One region of the Moraxella canis genome, then DNA from elsewhere that is predicted to be linked to it. Evidence: predicted binding sites of a transcription regulator. Region 1 holds the regulator's gene; the other holds the start of a gene.

What was found. The regulator PhoB, encoded in region 1, activates phosphate uptake and scavenging genes when phosphate is short. The targets are predictions, from matches to a motif close to TGTCATNAANCTGTCATAA.
Region 2: U0021_RS02110 (inorganic phosphate transporter) is a predicted target of PhoB. The motif match lies at 2,656-2,674, and genes of this name have one in related genera.

What each region holds. Positions count from the first base shown of each region.
Region 1 is NZ_CP139961.1:892,632-904,917, forward strand. It holds gene U0021_RS04000 (PTS transporter subunit IIC) at 52-1,074, shown strand; gene upp (uracil phosphoribosyltransferase) at 1,254-1,901, shown strand; gene U0021_RS04010 (LLM class flavin-dependent oxidoreductase) at 2,016-3,008, opposite strand; tRNA gene U0021_RS04015 (tRNA-Gly) at 3,734-3,809, opposite strand; gene U0021_RS04020 (Ppx/GppA phosphatase family protein) at 3,959-5,449, opposite strand; gene phoR (phosphate regulon sensor histidine kinase PhoR) at 5,453-6,508, opposite strand; gene phoB (phosphate regulon transcriptional regulator PhoB) at 6,511-7,200, opposite strand; gene pstB (phosphate ABC transporter ATP-binding protein PstB) at 7,494-8,300, opposite strand; gene pstA (phosphate ABC transporter permease PstA) at 8,402-9,274, opposite strand; gene pstC (phosphate ABC transporter permease subunit PstC) at 9,285-10,247, opposite strand; gene pstS (phosphate ABC transporter substrate-binding protein PstS) at 10,355-11,494, opposite strand; gene U0021_RS04055 (M48 family metallopeptidase) at 11,844-12,286, shown strand, end outside.
Region 2 is NZ_CP139961.1:489,993-495,821, forward strand. It holds gene U0021_RS02105 (pirin family protein) at 1-605, opposite strand, end outside; gene U0021_RS02110 (inorganic phosphate transporter) at 962-2,551, opposite strand; gene ubiA (4-hydroxybenzoate octaprenyltransferase) at 2,748-3,662, opposite strand; gene U0021_RS02120 (hypothetical protein) at 3,666-3,923, opposite strand; gene U0021_RS02125 (class I SAM-dependent methyltransferase) at 3,999-4,802, opposite strand; gene U0021_RS02130 (undecaprenyl-diphosphate phosphatase) at 4,846-5,688, opposite strand.

The DNA of each region.
Region 1 (12,286 bases):
CGCCACAAAGTAATCTTTGGGCGTCAATTTTTATCAACTTAAGATCATCTTATGACCGACTTTTCTTTCAAAGCACATCTTGAGCGCCAAAATATTACCATCTCTTGGCAGCGCTATAGCATCGACGCCCTGAACTTTATGGCGCTTGGTTTGTTTTCGTCGCTGATTTTGGGATTGATTATCAAAAATTTGGGCACTTGGCTTGGATTGCCTTGGCTGGTCGAGATCGGCACGCAAGCACAAAGCCTAATGGGCGCAGCCATTGGCGCTGGTGTGGCTTATGCGCTCAAGGCGCCGCCGCTGGTGCTGTTCACCTCGATCACCACAGGCTTTGCAGGTGCGGCGATGGGTGGTCCTGTTGGGGCATTCGTGGCAGCGCTGATTGGGGCAGAGTTTGGAAAATTTGTCCATCGCATGACGCCTTTGGATATCATCGTCACGCCTGCCACGACGCTCATCGTCGGCATGGCAGTGGCAGGATTTATCAGCCCTGCCATCGATCGGCTGATGGTGAGCCTTGGGCAATTTATCATGTGGGCGGTAGAGTTATCACCGATTGTGATGAGCATTGTGGTGGCGGTTGCGATGGGTCTGATTTTGACTTTACCCATCTCAAGTGCGGCGATCGCCATCAGCCTTGGGCTTGGCGGTTTGGCAGCAGGGGCTGCAACGGTCGGCTGCGCAGCGCAGATGATCGGCTTTGCGGTGATGAGCTATCGTGATAATGGCATCGGTGGCGCGCTGGCATGTGGGCTTGGCACCAGTATGATTCAGGTCCCTAACATCCTAAAAAATCCCAAAATCTGGCTACCGCCCACCCTATCAGGCGCCGTGCTTGCCCCCTTTGCGACGGCGGTGTTTGGCATGACCAATATCCCTTCAGGGGCAGGCATGGGCACCTCAGGCTTTGTCGGTCAGATTGGCACGCTTGATGCCATGGGTATCAGTCCCATGACTTGGATGCTTATCATCAGCTTTCATGTCATTTTGCCTGCGATTTTGACTTGGATATTTGCCAAGCTATGCTACAAAAAAGGCTGGATTAAAACAGGCGATCTGCGACTTAATAAATAGCCAAAGCGCGCTATCGCCAAAGATTTCGGCAAGTGGATTAAGGGTTTTGTGGGTAGCCTTTACTCAAATTGGCAAGTCAAAAGCCAGTGCAATTCTGCCAAAAAATTGGTATCATTATCAGCATCGCCACACATTCAAATCATGAGATCGTGGCAAATCTTCTTAATTAAGGCACTATTATGACCGCTCCTTTAAATGTCCATGTCATTGACCATCCCCTTGTCCGCCACAAGCTGTCACTCATGCGCGAAAAAGAAACCAGCACTTATAAGTTTCGCACGCTGACCAATGAGCTTGGGCGACTGATGGCGTACGAAGCCAGTCGAGATTTTGAGATCGAAAGTTTTAGCATGCAAGGCTGGTGCGGTGAAATCACTGGCGAGCAAATCAAAGGTAAAACAGTCACTGTGGTACCCATCTTACGCGCAGGCTTGGGGATGCTTGATGGTGTCCTTGATCTATTACCTACCGCCAAAATCTCCATGGTCGGACTTCAGCGCGATGAGACGACGCTAGAGCCTGTGCCGTTTTTTGAAAAATTTGTCAATGACATTGACCGTCGCCCTGCCTTGATCTTAGATCCAATGCTAGCAACAGGTGGTAGCATGGTCGCCACCATTGATATGCTCAAAAAACATGGCTGCACCAACATCAAAGCATTGGTGCTGGTCGCAGCACCTGAAGGCGTGCGCTTGGTCAATGAAGCACACCCCGATGTCAAAATCTATACCGCCGCCTTAGACAGCCATCTCAACGAAGACGGCTACATCATCCCAGGTCTTGGCGATGCTGGCGATAAGATTTTTGGCACCAAGCAGGCTGGCTAAGTCATTATAAAAATCAGCGCTTTCATTTAAGATGAAGGCGCTGATTTTTTGGCTACTTGTTTTGCTGATGTTTCATATTTTTAATTTACGATATTATAAAATGATTTCAGATCACTACTTAAAATTTTTGACCACATCAGCCAACATCTCATAAGAATCGTGCTGTTTTTGGACATCATAAATATAGCTGACTGCCATCAGCTCATCGGCTTGAACTTGGCTTTGTAATTGCTCAAGCTGATCTGCCACCGTCTTAGGCGAACCAAGCAAGCGGCATGACATCATGCTATCAGCCATCTGTACAATGTGCGGCGGAATGTGCGCGTCGATGTCTGTCACGGGCGGCTTCATGCCACTGCGCTGACCTGTCACCACATTTAAGAAAAACTGTAAACTAGTACTGGCTAACAACTTCGCTTCGGCATCAGTATCTGCAACAAACGCATTCACCCCCACGATCACCTTAGGCGCATCAAGTACCGCCGATGGCTGAAAATACTCACGATAAATCTGCACCGCCTGCGCCAAAAAGCGTGGTGCAAAGTGCGACGCAAAGGCATATGGCAAGCCCATTTGAGCCGCCAAATACGCGCTTTCGGTACTCGAGCCCAAGATATAAAGCGGTACTTTTAGGCCTTTGGCAGGATAGGCGCGCACTTTGTCATTATCCGTCTCGTCACCAAAATAAAATTGCAGCTCCTTGATATCATTTGGAAAACTCATCGCAAAATCATCATGATTACGGCGGATGGCGCGCGCAGTCGCAGGATCTGTACCCGGCGCGCGCCCAAGCCCCAAATCCACCCGATCAGGATATAAGCTCGCCAATGTCCCATAATACTCTGCCACCACAAAGGGCGAGTGATTGGGCAGCATGACGCCGCCTGAGCCGACGCGAATATGCGCCGTCCTATCTAGCACACGCTGAATGAGCAAACTGGTCGCAGAGCTCGCCAAATACGGCGTATTATGGTGCTCAGCGATCCAAAAACGGCTCAGTCCTAATTTTTCGGCATGCTGAGCCAGTGCTACGGTATTATCCACCGCCTGAACGAAGCTTTCGCCCTGACGAAATGGGGATAAATCTAAAATGGATAAATCAGTCATCATTTTACCTTCTTTTTATGATCGTTCAGCCAAAATCTTGTTTGACAGTTTTGGGCATCTGATCAATATATGGGGGCAAATGATGCATTTACCAGTTTGATATTTCATTGATACAACATATCAATTTATCTAACAGCCCTCACTTGATTTGACTAATTTTAATTAATAGTGATCAATCAGATACTCTAACGTTGTTTTTAATTTTACGATTCTATCTTCTAAGTCTATACCCTGATCATCTTGAGTGATCATAAGTTTGTTGTCTTTGGTCAAGATATTTTCCTGAATAAGTTGATCAATGATGTCTTTAAATAGGTCTTCGCACCTGAATACAAATCCATCATTAGCACACTTGATCGAAATAGAAAGATCATTGTGGTTAAGGTTTCAGAATCACTGTCGTCATAAAAACCTATATTTATCAGGTGTGTAGTGGCAGAATGATCGGATAGCCTATCGCAGATTATCATACTTTAGTCTAGCAATGATCTCACGGCACAAATCACAAATCAAGACTCAAAAAGTGGCTGAGCGCAATCCAAATCAGCCGTATTCAATAGGTATTTGCTTTGGCATAAGGTGGTTTTTATTTCCACTAATAAAACAAACGGCTAGCATGGCAGGCTAATAATCCCCGAACCAATCTACAAGATATAATAGCTGCCAACCCCTTGATTTTGAACAACAAAAAAGCCCAAATCTTTCGATTTGGGCTTTTTAAAATTTGGAGCGGGAAACGAGATTCGAACTCGCGACCCCAACCTTGGCAAGGTTGTGCTCTACCAACTGAGCTATTCCCGCTGATCAGCATTTGCTGTATGGCTGCGTATTATACACCAAAAATATATGCCGTCAAGCCATTTTTACAAAATTTTTGCAATAATTTGGCAAAATGATGAAATCTGATGGCAACTCACTGATTTACATTACAATTTCACCAAACTTATCTATCAGTTGCTTGACACAGTCAAACGCACGCCCCATTTGGCGAACCAATGTGCTTCATCTTGAATATCAATGACACACGCCTGATGTTCGGGGCGATCGATTTTTACGGTCACATGCCAGTGATTATCGTCAATGGCAAGTTTTAGCTGATGCTTAGACATCTCAAAGCGCCCATGATTGGCGACAACCGACAAGCGCAATAAAAGCGCCAAATAAGCCAAGCCCACGCCGCCATTTTTGATGATGCGCTCGCAGTCATCCCCATTGATGGCGCGGCGATGATAACGAACCAGCCAAGACAGCTTTTCTTGATCGGTACGCGAAAACCCTGCCATATCTGCATGTCTGAGCAGATAGCTTGAGTGTTTATGATAGCTGCTATGCCCGATGGCAAGCCCCACTTCGTGCAACAAAGCTGCACGCCTGAGCATCTGCTCACCTTCTAGCGCCAAAGCCAAAGGCTCATGCACCTGATTAAAAAGCGCGCCTGCGGTCTTGGCGACGCGTTTGGCTTGTTTTTTATCGACACCAAATCGATCAATCAGCATCGCCACCGAATCATCACGCACATCATGAAAATCCATGCGTGATAACATGTCATACATCACGCCTTCTCTGAGCGCGCCATCACAGTACCTAAGCAGACGAATCCCAAACACACGCATGATCGCAAGCAAGATCGCCACGCCTGCAGGGAAAATGGCTTTTCGGTGCGACTTGACACCCACCATATCGATGGCATCGATATGACCACAAGAAATCAAAGACGATTTTAATTGCTCGACGCCTGCCAAAGTGATCTCATTACCCAGCCCAAACCCTGCGATCGCTTGTTGGATGGTCTTAATGGTGCCTGATGATCCCACTGCCTCATCAAAGCCAGTTTTTTTATAGCGGTTGCCATGCTTGATGATTTCTTTTTGGGCGGCATAAATCGCCTTTTCAAATGACAACGCACTGATGCTACCATCTCCAAAAAACTGCTGCGTAAACCCTGCCACGCCCACCTGCGTACTTTCGGTGAGTATGGAGGTGAGATTTTTACCGATAATCAGCTCTGTTGAGCCACCACCAATATCAACCACAAATCTTTGCTTATGACTTGGGCAGGTGTGCGACACGCCTAGATAGATCAGCCGCGCCTCTTCGCGTCCTGAGATGATCTCAATCTGCACAGGCAAAATATCATTAGCGCGCGCGATAAACTCTTGGCTATTGGCAGCGCGCCTTAGTGTATTGGTCGCCACGATACGCAGCCGAGAGTTATTCACATCACCCAAACGCCCTGCAAATCGCGCCAAGCACTCAATGCCGCGATCGATCACAGCTGATGATAAGTGATTGTGCTCATCAAGCCCCATTGCCAACTGTACTTTTTCGCTCATCGAAGCGATGCGTCTAAGCTGATCGCCATGGCGCTCAGCGATGGCTAGGTGGATACTGTTTGAGCCGATATCGATAGCGGCTAATTTTTCGGTATCTGATAGGGGCATCTGTTATATCGCTTGTGTTTGTAAGGTCTGTGTAGAGATGGTTTGACTTTTGGGAAAAATGATATGAAAGGTAGAGCCAACGCCTTCTTCTGAGCTGATTTCTAGGCGGGCATTGTGCTTATTTAGCACATGCTTCACGATGGCAAGTCCAAGTCCCGTCCCGCCTGTCGCACGGCTACGCCCACTGTCCACCCGATAAAATCGCTCAGTCAGCCGCCCAAGATGCTCACTACTAATCCCAATGCCATTATCGGTCACCGACAGATGAACATCACCGCCATCTTCTTCATAGATGATATCAATTGCCCCACCTGATGGCGTGTATTTAATGGCATTTAAAACCAAATTAATAATCGCACTGTACAAATAAGCCTCAATCCCCAAAATATTTTTATCGGTATCCAGATGAATATCAATCAAATGCCCCGCTTGGTTACTGGCAGATGCTTGATCAAATACTTGCATCAGCAGGCGCGGCATATTGACTTCAGCCATCGGCTTGGTTTCATCACTTTCAAGACGCGACAGCATGAGCAGATCATTGATTAAGTCATTCATACGGATAGCCTGCTCACGCATAAGTTTGAGCCCACGCGCCCACGCAGGCTTAACATCATCAGTCAGTGTAAAATTCTCAAGATAACCCAAAATCACTGTCAAAGGCGTACGCAGCTCATGCGACACATTACCCACAAAATCTGTCCGCATCTGCTCAAGCTGCTGCATGCGCGTATGATCTTTGACCATGACAGCGCAGCGATCATCCGTCAGTCGCACCAAGCGCAGGTTTAGGACATTGCCTGTAATCGTCGGGTGATTTTGGCAAAACGAGTGGGGCAAACTTGGATCTTTATAGATGTCATAAAGCTGCTCAAACGTGCTATTTGCAAACACTGTGCTTGGCAAGGCATGACCTTGCGTCTCATCAGAGGCGATACCAAGCAAGCGCTTGGCGGCAGGATTGATGTACTCAATCGCCAAGCGGCTCATATCCATGACCACGATACCATCAGGCAAATTCTCTACCAATAAACCAAAATCGGCAGCAGAGTGTTTCATGATTATTTATCCGAGAACCGATAGCCTGTACCGCGCACTGTTTGAATCAGCGTATCTGCCCCATAAGGTGCCAGCAGCTTACGCAGACGACGAATGTGCACATCCACCGTACGCTCATCAATATAAACATTACCGCCCCACACCGCATCTAGAATCTGAGCGCGTGTATAGGCACGCTCTGAGTGCATCACAAAAAAGCAAAGCAGACGATATTCGGTACTACTCATGGTGATCTCAGCATCGCCTGCCATGACTCTTTGGCTGGCTGTGTTGATGGATAAATTACCCGCCTGCATCAGCTCTTTGCCCATGCCGATGCCTGTGCGGCGAAGCACTGCCTTGACTCGGCTGATCAGTTCTCGAGTACTAAAAGGCTTGGTGATATAATCATCCGCACCCGCATCGAGCCCATACACTTTATTATCTTCTTCACCTTTGGCGGTGAGCATGATGATGGGGATATCAGCAGTGGTTGGGTTTTTCTTGAGTCTGCGCGCAAAATCAATCCCAGACTCTCCATGTGGCATCATCCAATCCAATAAGATCAAATCAGGCTTTTCGTCGACCACAGCCACATAAGCGCCTTGGGTGTCATAGGCTTGAACCACATCAAAATCCGACAAATCCAAAGTCCCCGCAATCAGCTCATTGATGGCAGGCTCATCTTCAACAACCAAGATTTTTGCACTCATTGATGGCGAACTCCCTAAAACGGCTTTTGGGTAGGTTGAATAAGGCTTTTGGGTAAGGGCTGAGTTAAATTGTAACATAAATATTGTCCGATAACAGCCACAAAACATGGCTTAATTCGTTTAACAAACTTTAATTAATTCATAAAAGTAAGAAGACATCGACCAAAATAAAACCCAAGGAGTGCTAAGCACGCCTTGGGCTGTCCGCCAAAGCCCTTTGACCGATCAAAATACGACACCTTTGATCGCCCCACCAAAGCTTGGGCCCAAGACAGAGACTCTTGCTTGATCAATCAGCCGTGACGACCAGCGATATAATCTGCCGTTGCTTGATTTTGCGGATTGTTGAAGATTTGGCTGGTTTCGCCCATCTCAATCATATCGCCCAAATACATATAAGCGGTGAAGTCAGAGCAGCGAACCGCTTGCTGCATGTTATGCGTTACGATCGCGATGGTATAATCTTGTTTTAGATCATGGATCAGCTCTTCGATCGCACCTGTTGAGATAGGGTCTAGGGCTGATGTTGGCTCATCTAGTAGCAACACTTCAGGGCGCGTCGCCACACTGCGCGCGATACATAGACGCTGCTGCTGACCACCTGATAAAGATAGACCTGATTTTTTTAGCTTGTCTTTGACTTCATTCCATAGGGCAGATTTTTGAAGCGCCCATTCAACGCGATCATCAAGCTCAGATTTAGATAAATTTTCATATAACTTCACACCAAACGCCACATTGTCATAAATTGACATGGCAAATGGGGTTGGCTTTTGAAAGACCATGCCAACGCGCGCGCGTAGCAAGTTAACATCGACGCGGCTGTCTAAGATGTTTTGGTTATCCAAGATAATCTCACCTGTCGCACGCATGCCTGAGTACAGGTCATACATACGGTTTAGCGTGCGCAAAAGCGTTGATTTACCACAGCCTGACGGACCGATAAAAGCGGTAACTTTTTTATCCAAAATATCTAAATTGATATTTTTAAGCGCCTTATAATCACCATAATAAAAGTCAAGATTACGCACTTGTACTTTGGCGGCAGTTTGGCTTAGAGTTTTATCATCGGTGTTGCTATCAGTAAACGCTGTGTTCATGGTTGGGTTCAGACTTTGGTTAAGTGTATTCATGTTGAGTTTTCCTTATATTTGGCAAGTGTTCAAACACTTTGGCTATGTTGGCTAAGATCAATTGACTCTTAATGCGCTTTGGACGATAAAGCACGAGCGATGATGTTTAACAGTAATACCGCAAAAGTGATCAGTAGCGCCGCTGCCCATGCCAAAGCATGCCAGTTGTCATACGGACTCATCGCAAACTGATAGATGGTATTTGGTAAGTTTGCCATCGCTTGAGACATATCTGTGCTAAAGTATTGGTTATTTAGCGCGGTAAATAGTAACGGCGCAGTTTCGCCAGCAATACGAGCAAAAGCAAGCAGCACGCCTGTAATCACACCTGCTTTGGCGGATTTTAGGGTAATGTGGCTGACCAATTTATATTTTGGCGCGCCTAGTGCATAGCCTGCTTCGCGCAGGTTATTGGGCACAAGTAGCAGCATGCTTTCTGTGGTGCGCACCACCACAGGAATCACAATCACCGCCAAAGCAACAACGCCTGCCCAGCCTGAGAATCCGCGACCTTGAACCATCAAAGCAAATACGAACAAACCAATCACGATAGAAGGTGCTGACAGCAAAATGTCATTCATAAAGCGCGTGGCACGACCAAGCCAGCCGCCTTGGTCAAATTCTGCTAAGTACACGCCTGTCAAAATCCCAATCGGCGTACCCACCGCAAGACCAGCAAAAGAAATCATGATCGAACCGACAATGGCGTTACGCAGACCACCTTCGGCCATCGGCGGTGGTGTATCCATACTAAACACTGGCATAGACATCAAGCCTTGGATACCTTGGGCAAATAACGTCACCAAAATCCAAGCCAACCAAAACAGACCAAAAGTCATCGCAACAGCGGTCAATCCCATCGCAAAGCGGCTCACCGCACGGCGGCGATGATACTTTGGCATATGGATGCGATTGGCAAAATTTGCTTTTTCATTAATCATGGTATTATCCTTATTTTCCAGCTCGCTTGTCGATCTTCATCAGCATAAGCTTAGAGGCTGATAATACAATGAAACTAATCACAAACAGAATCAAACCTAAGTGTAGCAGCGACGATAAATGCATCTCGCTTGAGGCTTCAGCAAATTCGTTAGCCAAGGCTGAGGTGATCGATACCCCAGAAGTAAATAGGCTTGTATTGATATTAAAGGTGTTACCAATCAAGAAAGTCACCGCCATGGTCTCACCAAGCGCACGGCCCAAGCCCAAAATCAGACCGCCGACCACACCCGCTTTGGTATAAGGCAGCACAACTTTAGTAACAACTTCCCAAGTAGTCGCACCCATGCCATACGCCGACTCTTTTAGCAAATCAGGCACCACCAAAAACACATCGCGCATGGTCGCAGCGATGAATGGAATGATCATAATGGCAAGTACCAAACCTGCCGTGAAAAGACCGATACCAATAGGCGCACCAACAAACATCTGACCGATGATCGGCAGTCCTGCCAAATGATTGATCAGCCATGGCTGCACGGTATCACCGAACCAAGGCGCAAAGACAAACAGACCCCACATACCATAGATAATCGATGGAATACCAGCAAGCAGCTCAATGGCGATACCCAATGGCTTTTTTAGGAAGTTTGGGCAAAGTTCTGTCAAAAAGACAGCAATACCAAAACTGACTGGCACGGCAATCACGACCGCGATAATGGAGGTGACGATTGTGCCATAAATTGGTGCCAATGCACCGAACTGACCAGCGACTGGATCCCAGTTACTGCTGGTATAAAAATTTAAACCAAATTCGCGAATACTCGGCATTGCACCAAAGACTAGTGACAGCATGATACCGCCTAAAGTCAAAAGTACAAGCAGCGCAGACAGTTTGGTTGTCCAAACAAAAGCGCCATCAAGTCGCTTTTGGCGACTGAGTCTGGCGGCGAGTGCTGAATTTTGGGTGGTCATTTGGGAATTCCCCTGATTTTGCTAAATTGGCTGTATTTTAAGAAATAATGGGCTTGCCAATTCTGACAAGCCACATTTCAAGAAGTCATCGCAGCTTATAGGGCAGCTTATTGTGCATAAACTGCATTGCCGCTTGAGTCTTTCACTTCGCTCCAGCTTGCCTTGAACAGCTCAACCGCTTTGTCGCTGAATGGTACATAGTCAAGATCTAGCGCTGCTTGGTCACCATTGGTGTATGCCCAGTCAAAGAATCTTAGAACACCAGCAACTTGCTCAGGATTTTCTGGGTTTTTGTGTACGATGATGAAAGTTGCAGCAGCGATTGGCCATGCGCCTGCAGTTTCTGAGTTGGTTAGCACTTGGTTAAAGCCAGGTGCTGCTGACCAATCGATGTCACCTGCAGCAGCGAAGCTGTCAGCTGATGGCTGAACAAATTCGCCAGCGGCGTTTTTAAGTGCCACATGAGACATGCCATTTTGCTTGGCGTAAGCGTATTCTACATAGCCGATTGAGTTTTTGATGCGGCTAACATAGCTTGCTACGCCTTCGTTACCTTTACCAGCAGCGCCTGAAGAAGCGGTTGGCCATTTGATGGCTTTGTCTACGCCCACTGAGCTTGCCCAGTCGGTTGAAACTTTATTTAGGTAGTCAGTGAAGTTAAAGGTCGTGCCTGAACCGTCTGAACGGAATACTGTGGTGATGTCAGCATCTGGCAGTGTCAAATCTGGGTTAAGTGCAACAATCGCAGGGTCGTTCCACTTCGTCACTTTACCCAAGTAGATATTTGCCAAAGTTTCGCCATCTAGCTTAAGCGCGCCAGCTTCGATACCTTCGATATTCACCACAGGCACAACACCGCCGATCACTGTTGGGAACTGGATTAGGTTTTCAGCGTTTAGCTCATCCACAGTCAATGGCGCATCTGAAGCACCGAAATCAACAGTTTTAGCGATGATTTGCTTGATACCACCTGAGGAACCGATTGATTGATAGTTCACTTGACCGCTGGTAGCTTCTTTGAAATCAGCTGACCATTTGGCATAGATTGGTTGTGGGAAAGATGCGCCTGCGCCTGTGATGTTGATAGCAACTTGTTCCATAGCGGCTGGGGCAGCGTCAGCTGGAGCTGCTGTCGTTGCAGCTGGTTCTGGCTGAGCCGCTGCAGCTTGTTCGTCTTTTTTGCTACAAGCAGTTAGCGCGATAACAGCAGCGACAGATAGGCTGATCAATTTGATGTTCGTTTTCATCATAACTCCGTTGGGTAAACTCTATTAAGGATATGGATGTTAAAAGCTAAGGAGATTTATCACATAAGTTATGCGTATTGTAAAAATCGTGCATGACGATTTAATGACTGACAGATGACGGTTATATGAAAATTATATGACAATTTGATGACAAGGCTTTTGGCAGGCAAGTCAGGCGAGCTTTAAATAAACTGGCTTTTAAAAAATAGCGACTGAAATAGTGATTCTATGAATAATGATAATTTGTGAATTTTTTGTTTAGATCGCTAGGCTTATAAAAGGCTTTGGTTTATAATCACTACAAGCGTTACGATTTTAAGACATCACAGGCATTCTACGAGGGATGAGTATGCAAAGTTTCATCAAAAAAAATGTTTTGGCAGTGACTTTGGCTGCAGCCACTGTCGCACCGATTGCTGGCTGCTCTAGCACCACCAGCGCAGGCGTGGTGGGCGCCGACAGAAAACAGCTATTATTGGTTTCAAGTGAAGAGATCATGCAGCTGTCCAATCGAGCCTATCTACAAACCATCAATGAAGCGCGCGCCAAAGGTAAGCTTGATAATAATTATGCGCAAGTTCAGCGCCTTCGCCGCATTGCCAATCATCTGATTCCACAGACGACAGCGCTGCGTCCAGATGCGACCAGCTGGGATTGGAAAGTGCATGCCATCACCGATAATCAAATCAATGCCTATGTCATGCCAGGCGGTAAGATTGTCTTTTATACTGGCATCATTGAGCGGCTAAAGCTGACTGATGCCGAAATCGCTGCCATCATGGGGCATGAGAT
Region 2 (5,829 bases), 410 kb from region 1:
TGATCACCGATTTTTGCTTCACCTTTGATCACAAATACATACACGCCATTGCCTGGTTTTTTGATATCATAGCGGCGGCTGGTATCCTTATCAAAGTTAGCTAGTGAAAACCAAGCATCTTGATGAATCCACACGCCATCATCATCAGCATTTGGCGATAAGATTTGTTGAAAATCATTTGGTTTGGCTTGATCAGCGATTGTGATTTGTTGATAGCGTGGCTCAACACCATTTTTACGAGTTAATACCCAGATTTGTAAAAATTTCACTGGCTCATCAGCGTTAGCATTCATCTCGCTGTGAGTCACACCAGTACCCGCTGACATGACTTGGATGTCACCATTTTTAATGATACTGCCGTTACCCATACTATCTTTGTGCGCCAAGTCGCCACTCAAAGGAATCGAGATGATTTCCATATCGCGGTGCGGATGTCTGCCAAAGCCCATTCCACCTTGAACAAAGTCATCATTAATAACGCGAAGTACACCAAAGCCCATGCGCTGTGGATTATAATACTCTGCAAAGCTAAAGGTATGACGGCTTTTTAGCCAACCATGCTCGGCATTGCCACGAGAATCGGCAGCGTGAAATACAGTTTTCATCATTTTCTCCAATTGTGATTTGTTATTGATTTGAATTATAGCGTAATTAATTTGTGCGATAAACCGCCATTTTTGCAAGGCTTGATTGCAAAAATAGAAATTTAACAATTAAGAAAACATGAGAAACAATTCACTGCAAAATGTCTCAAATATCAAACCTTTCAGCGGTTGCACTCATCTATTTTAAAGTTATTTTGATTAGTTTAGATTAAAATAAAATTTTGATCTTTAGAGCCTTTTGTGTTGTCTGATATGGTATTTTAACTGTTTCAAAAACAAAACCCCTTTAGAGAGCATATCTAAAGGGGTTTTAGCGATTTAAAATAAACTTTCAGATGACTGTATCGTGTTATGACTCAAAGAAAGTTTGTCAGCAGTAAGAACGAAATGGCACTAATGATCGCAGCTGCTGGCAGGGTAATAACCCAAGCCAAGCCAATGGGCTTCATAAGGCTCCAGTTGGTGTTTTTATTGACCAAACCGATCCCAAGAACCGCACCAACCAAAATGTGCGTACTTGATACAGGAATACCCAAGGTAGACGCACCCATTACAACCGCAGCAGCAGCAAGCTCCGCTGAGAAACCTGACGCAGGATGCATCTCGGTTAGGTTGGTACCAACCGTTTGGATAACCTCTTTACCAATAAACCAAAGACCTACAATCAATGCCACACCAAAGGTCAGCATCACAGGCGCAGGTACGGCTGCTTTAGCTTCGACGGCGTTATTTTTGATCACATCCATGATCGCAACGAAAGGACCGACGGCGTTGGCAATATCGTTTGAACCATGACTAAACGCAAAAGCACACGCAGTGAATACCTGCATCCAGCTGAACATCACAAACGTGGCTTTGGCTAGATCTTCTTTTTGTTTACCGCGGATTGTTTTGGTATAAATAAAGGCAGTCAGCCAAACCATCGCACCAAGCATCCCCATCACCAAGCCAGCTTGCAAAGTAGATAATTTTAGACCTGTATTTGCCAGACCCTTAAATACCACCATGGCTGTCATGATCACCGCACCCAATGCAGCGATGAGCGGCACCCAGGTTTTTAATGCTTTGAGCGTATCCAAATTCTCGCGCTTGCGCTCAAGATCAAACACCGAACGGTAGTATTCCGTCTCCAAGTCGTCGCGTTGGCAATCGCCGTCTTTATAGACTTCTTGGTCACGCAACATGGCGTTGGTGTATGGCAGCTTTTCTTTATCAGCCAAAGTATCAAAATATTCTTTTTGTTGGCGTTTTAGCGTCTTTTTCTCAGCTTTGATGGATTTTACCATCGCTTCGGCTTTTTCGTTATATGCCAAAATATTTTTCTTGATGACGCTGTACAATAAATAAGAAAGCGCGCCACCTAAGACTGGTGATAGCACCCAAGAAATCGCGATGTCACGAATTTTTGACCATTTTACTGTCGAAAATGCCAAATCCGTACCGCCAATGCTGATACCAAGAACGATCGAGCTACCGACGATACCGCCAATGATTGCGTGCGTTGTAGACACTGGCAAGCCGCGTTTGGTCGCAAATAACAACCAAAATGCCGCCGCAACGAGCGCTGAAAGCATCAAATAAATAAACTGATTTGGAGAGACGCCCAATTCACTGATGTCGACAATGCCGCTACGAATCGTATCTGTCACCGCCGCGCCTGCCAACACTGCGCCCGATACCTCAAAAATCGCCGCAACCGCCAACGCCTGAGTGACTGACAGCGTGCCCGCCCCTACCGATGTACCAAATGAGTTTGCAACATCGTTACCGCCGATGTTGAATGCCATAAAAATACCAAAGAAACTTGCGATCATGAACAACAGCACCTGCTGATGCATTGTATAGACCAAGCCCCATTGAATAAAATAGATGCTCATCCCAGCCAACAGTAAGCCAAAAAATACATTGGCTGCCAAAGGCGTGGCTTGTTTTGTAGAATTTACCATAAATCCACCAAAGATAAATGAAAAAAGCCACTTCAAAGAACCTAAGTTTTCAAGGTTTTAGTGAGTGACTTAGTTGCTTAAGCTGTACAAATTATAAATTTGGTTTATGACAGCTTGATGACAATTTAGCAAAGTTACAAAAAGTTTCTTTAAAATGATAGACGGTTAATTTTTGTAAATTAATATAATTTTAAGATTATCTAAAATAAATCACACATAAAACTACCGTCATCGCCAAAATATACCGCCCCACCCAAACATTTTCTCTAAAAGCGGTAAAGCACGCTAAGCGCTCACGGTCAGCGATGAGCTGATATTGTCGAAAAAACATCATCAGCACAGGAACAAATGTCAGCACGCACAGCCATTTGGGCATCACTTTAAAATAATGCCAAAATGAGACCACCATCAGCAACGTAAAGATAAGATTCAAAGCCATGGTGATTTTTACATCGTATCTGCCAAAGAGTATGGCGGTCGATTTGACACCAATTTTAAGATCATCATCCCGATCACACATGGCGTACTCGGTGTCATAAGCCACCGTCCAACACATATAGGCAAAAAACAGCACCCAAGTCCACACATCAGGCGCACCTTGGACAGCGACAAATGCCATGGGAATCGCCCAACCAAATGCCGCTGCCAACACCAATTGTGGCATGTTGGTAAAGCGCTTCATAAACGGATAAATAAATGCCAATGACACCGCACCCAAAGACCAATAAAAAACCGCTTTGGGTAAAAAAAACAGCAAACACGCCGCCAATAAAGATAAGCCAACGAAGGTGAGCACCGCTGTTTTTGGCGACAGCCTGCCATCCGCTAGCGGTCTTGTATTGGTGCGCTTGACTTGCCCATCTACTTTTCGGTCGGCAAAGTCATTGATCGCACAGCCAGCCGCACGCATCAAAATGGCTCCCAAGGCAAAAATCACAATGTGCTGAATGCTTGGCAGTGATTTTTGACCTGCGTATGCCAAAAACAATGCCCAAAGTGTTGGATGTAATAACAGCTCAGTGCCAACAGGTTTATCAAAGCGTGTCAGCTGCAGCCATGCGATGAACTTGTCGTTCAAGGTCATGGGTGCGTGGGTTTTAAGATTTTTCATGAGTTATTTTTTTGGCGGACTTATCATCACATATAGCTGCACCGCTTGTCTTAGGCTGATCTCTGGGAATTTGGTACGAATGGCTTTGATGGCTTTGACTTGCGGTAAGTGTGATTGCGATTTTGCGTACTCAAGCCACTCTTGTTGTTTATAGACGAATAACGCATCTTCCAGTTTTCGGATGCGCGTTTTTTGCGTGAAATTTTGTATTAATATCAACACATTTAGGGCAAGATATGCCCATATTATCCAACCATCCATTTAAATTCTCCCATATAACTATGCCATTATGCTGCTGTTATGATAAGCTTTGACAAATTATCATCGCCCCAAATCTTAGGCTGAGTGCCTATTTTTATCATAGCGATCAAATCTTAGTGCCTCATTTTGAATGCTATGATCTGGTGATTGTTGATCAAAATATGGCGCACCGATCGGTCTTTTGATGATCAGTTTGCCGCTTGGTTTAAGCATATCCATCGACTGACAAAAAAGCTGATGTGCTTCTGACTGCGTCGGCGGCGCTGCCAAATCATGCAAGGCTTGCATTTGTTTATTCACTTTGGCTTTATAGCTGTCTTTAGGGAACATCGGATCCAAATACACACAATCAAACTCCCCTGTCATCTCACTGGTATTGTTGTAAATGATGTCCATCCGACCCAAAAGCCCCTGCCAATTCGCCACTTGAGCCATGGTGTGATATTCATAATATAACAGCAGCGCCATCACAGGGTTGCTCTCACACAAAGTTACCTTAGCTCCACTGCTCGCCAAAATCAGCGCATCATGACCAAACCCTGCAGTACCGTCTAGTACCGTCATACCTGCTTGCAGTTTAGACGCCTGCAAAATCAGCTCTGACTTACGCCCTGCTGTGACAATGCGATGCTGAAGCGCTGCCCAGTTCAGTGCAGATTTGATGACGGTTTTATCTTCGGCTTTGATTAGCATCGGTGTGTTTTTTAAGATAGCAATGATAGGTGCGTCGCCAGTTTGTTTAAACCGTAAAATTTGCTTATCGTTTAGCTGGTCTTGCTGATGCACATCCAAATCAAGTGGCAGCTCATGCGCTTGACAAATGGACAAAAGCTTGTCAATCACTGTATTTGGCTTGTCATAAAGAAGTGATAATCGCACAACAGCTCTCTAAAATATCATCATGATCGCTTGGGTTGATGACTCAAGCTTGAATTTGATAATTAAACCCAAAAAACGCAATCAACACCAAAACCCCTGTCGCGATTCTTAGCCAAGCAAAAATCATAAAGTCTTTTTGGCTCACCCAAGCCACCATCAGTCGAATACACAAAAGTGCGACAACAAAAGACACCCCTGTCCCAATCAGCAGGATCAGCCAGTCACTCAAGGTTTGTATTGCATCAAAATGTTTGACCAAGTCAAGAAGTGCAGCACCAATGATCACAGGAATGCCCAAGAAAAAAGAAAACTCCGTCGCTGCCTTGCGAGATGTCCCCAATAGTAGCGCCCCAATAATCGTCGAGCCTGAACGACTGGTCCCTGGAATCAATGCCAAGCACTGACACAGACCGATGCCAAGCGCTGTCTTAAAGCCGATATGCTCAGCTTCTAGCGCATGAATTTGGCGAGGATTTTTTTCAACATAAATGATAATCAGCGCACCCACAATAAGCATGGTCGCCACCACCAAAGGATGAAACAGTGCACCAGTGATGAAATCCGCCATTGTAAAACCAACCATCACCACAGGCAAGCTTGCGACAATCAAAGAAAACCCAAGCTGTCTTGGATTGGCAAGACTGGATGATTGCCCTGTCATCAATCCCATGAATGCATCCCAAAGCCTGCCCCAGTAATCATAAATGACCGCCAAGATCGCACCCAGCTGAATAAACACAATGAATAAATTGCGAAATTCACCACTTAAAAAATTCATGATATCTGCAGACAAAATCAGATATCCTGTGCTTGAAATGGGCAAAAATTCGGCAATGCCTTCCACCACGCCCATTATGATCGCTTTGATAATCAGCAAAATATCCATCAATCATCTCAAAAATAAAAAAGTAGGCAACGCCTTCGCTTCAGCCGCCTTAAATGATAGCCGGCGGCTCAGCCGTGACTGGATTGGCTTTTATAACTATATAAACATCACCATTTATCAAGATACACTCAGGATAAATGG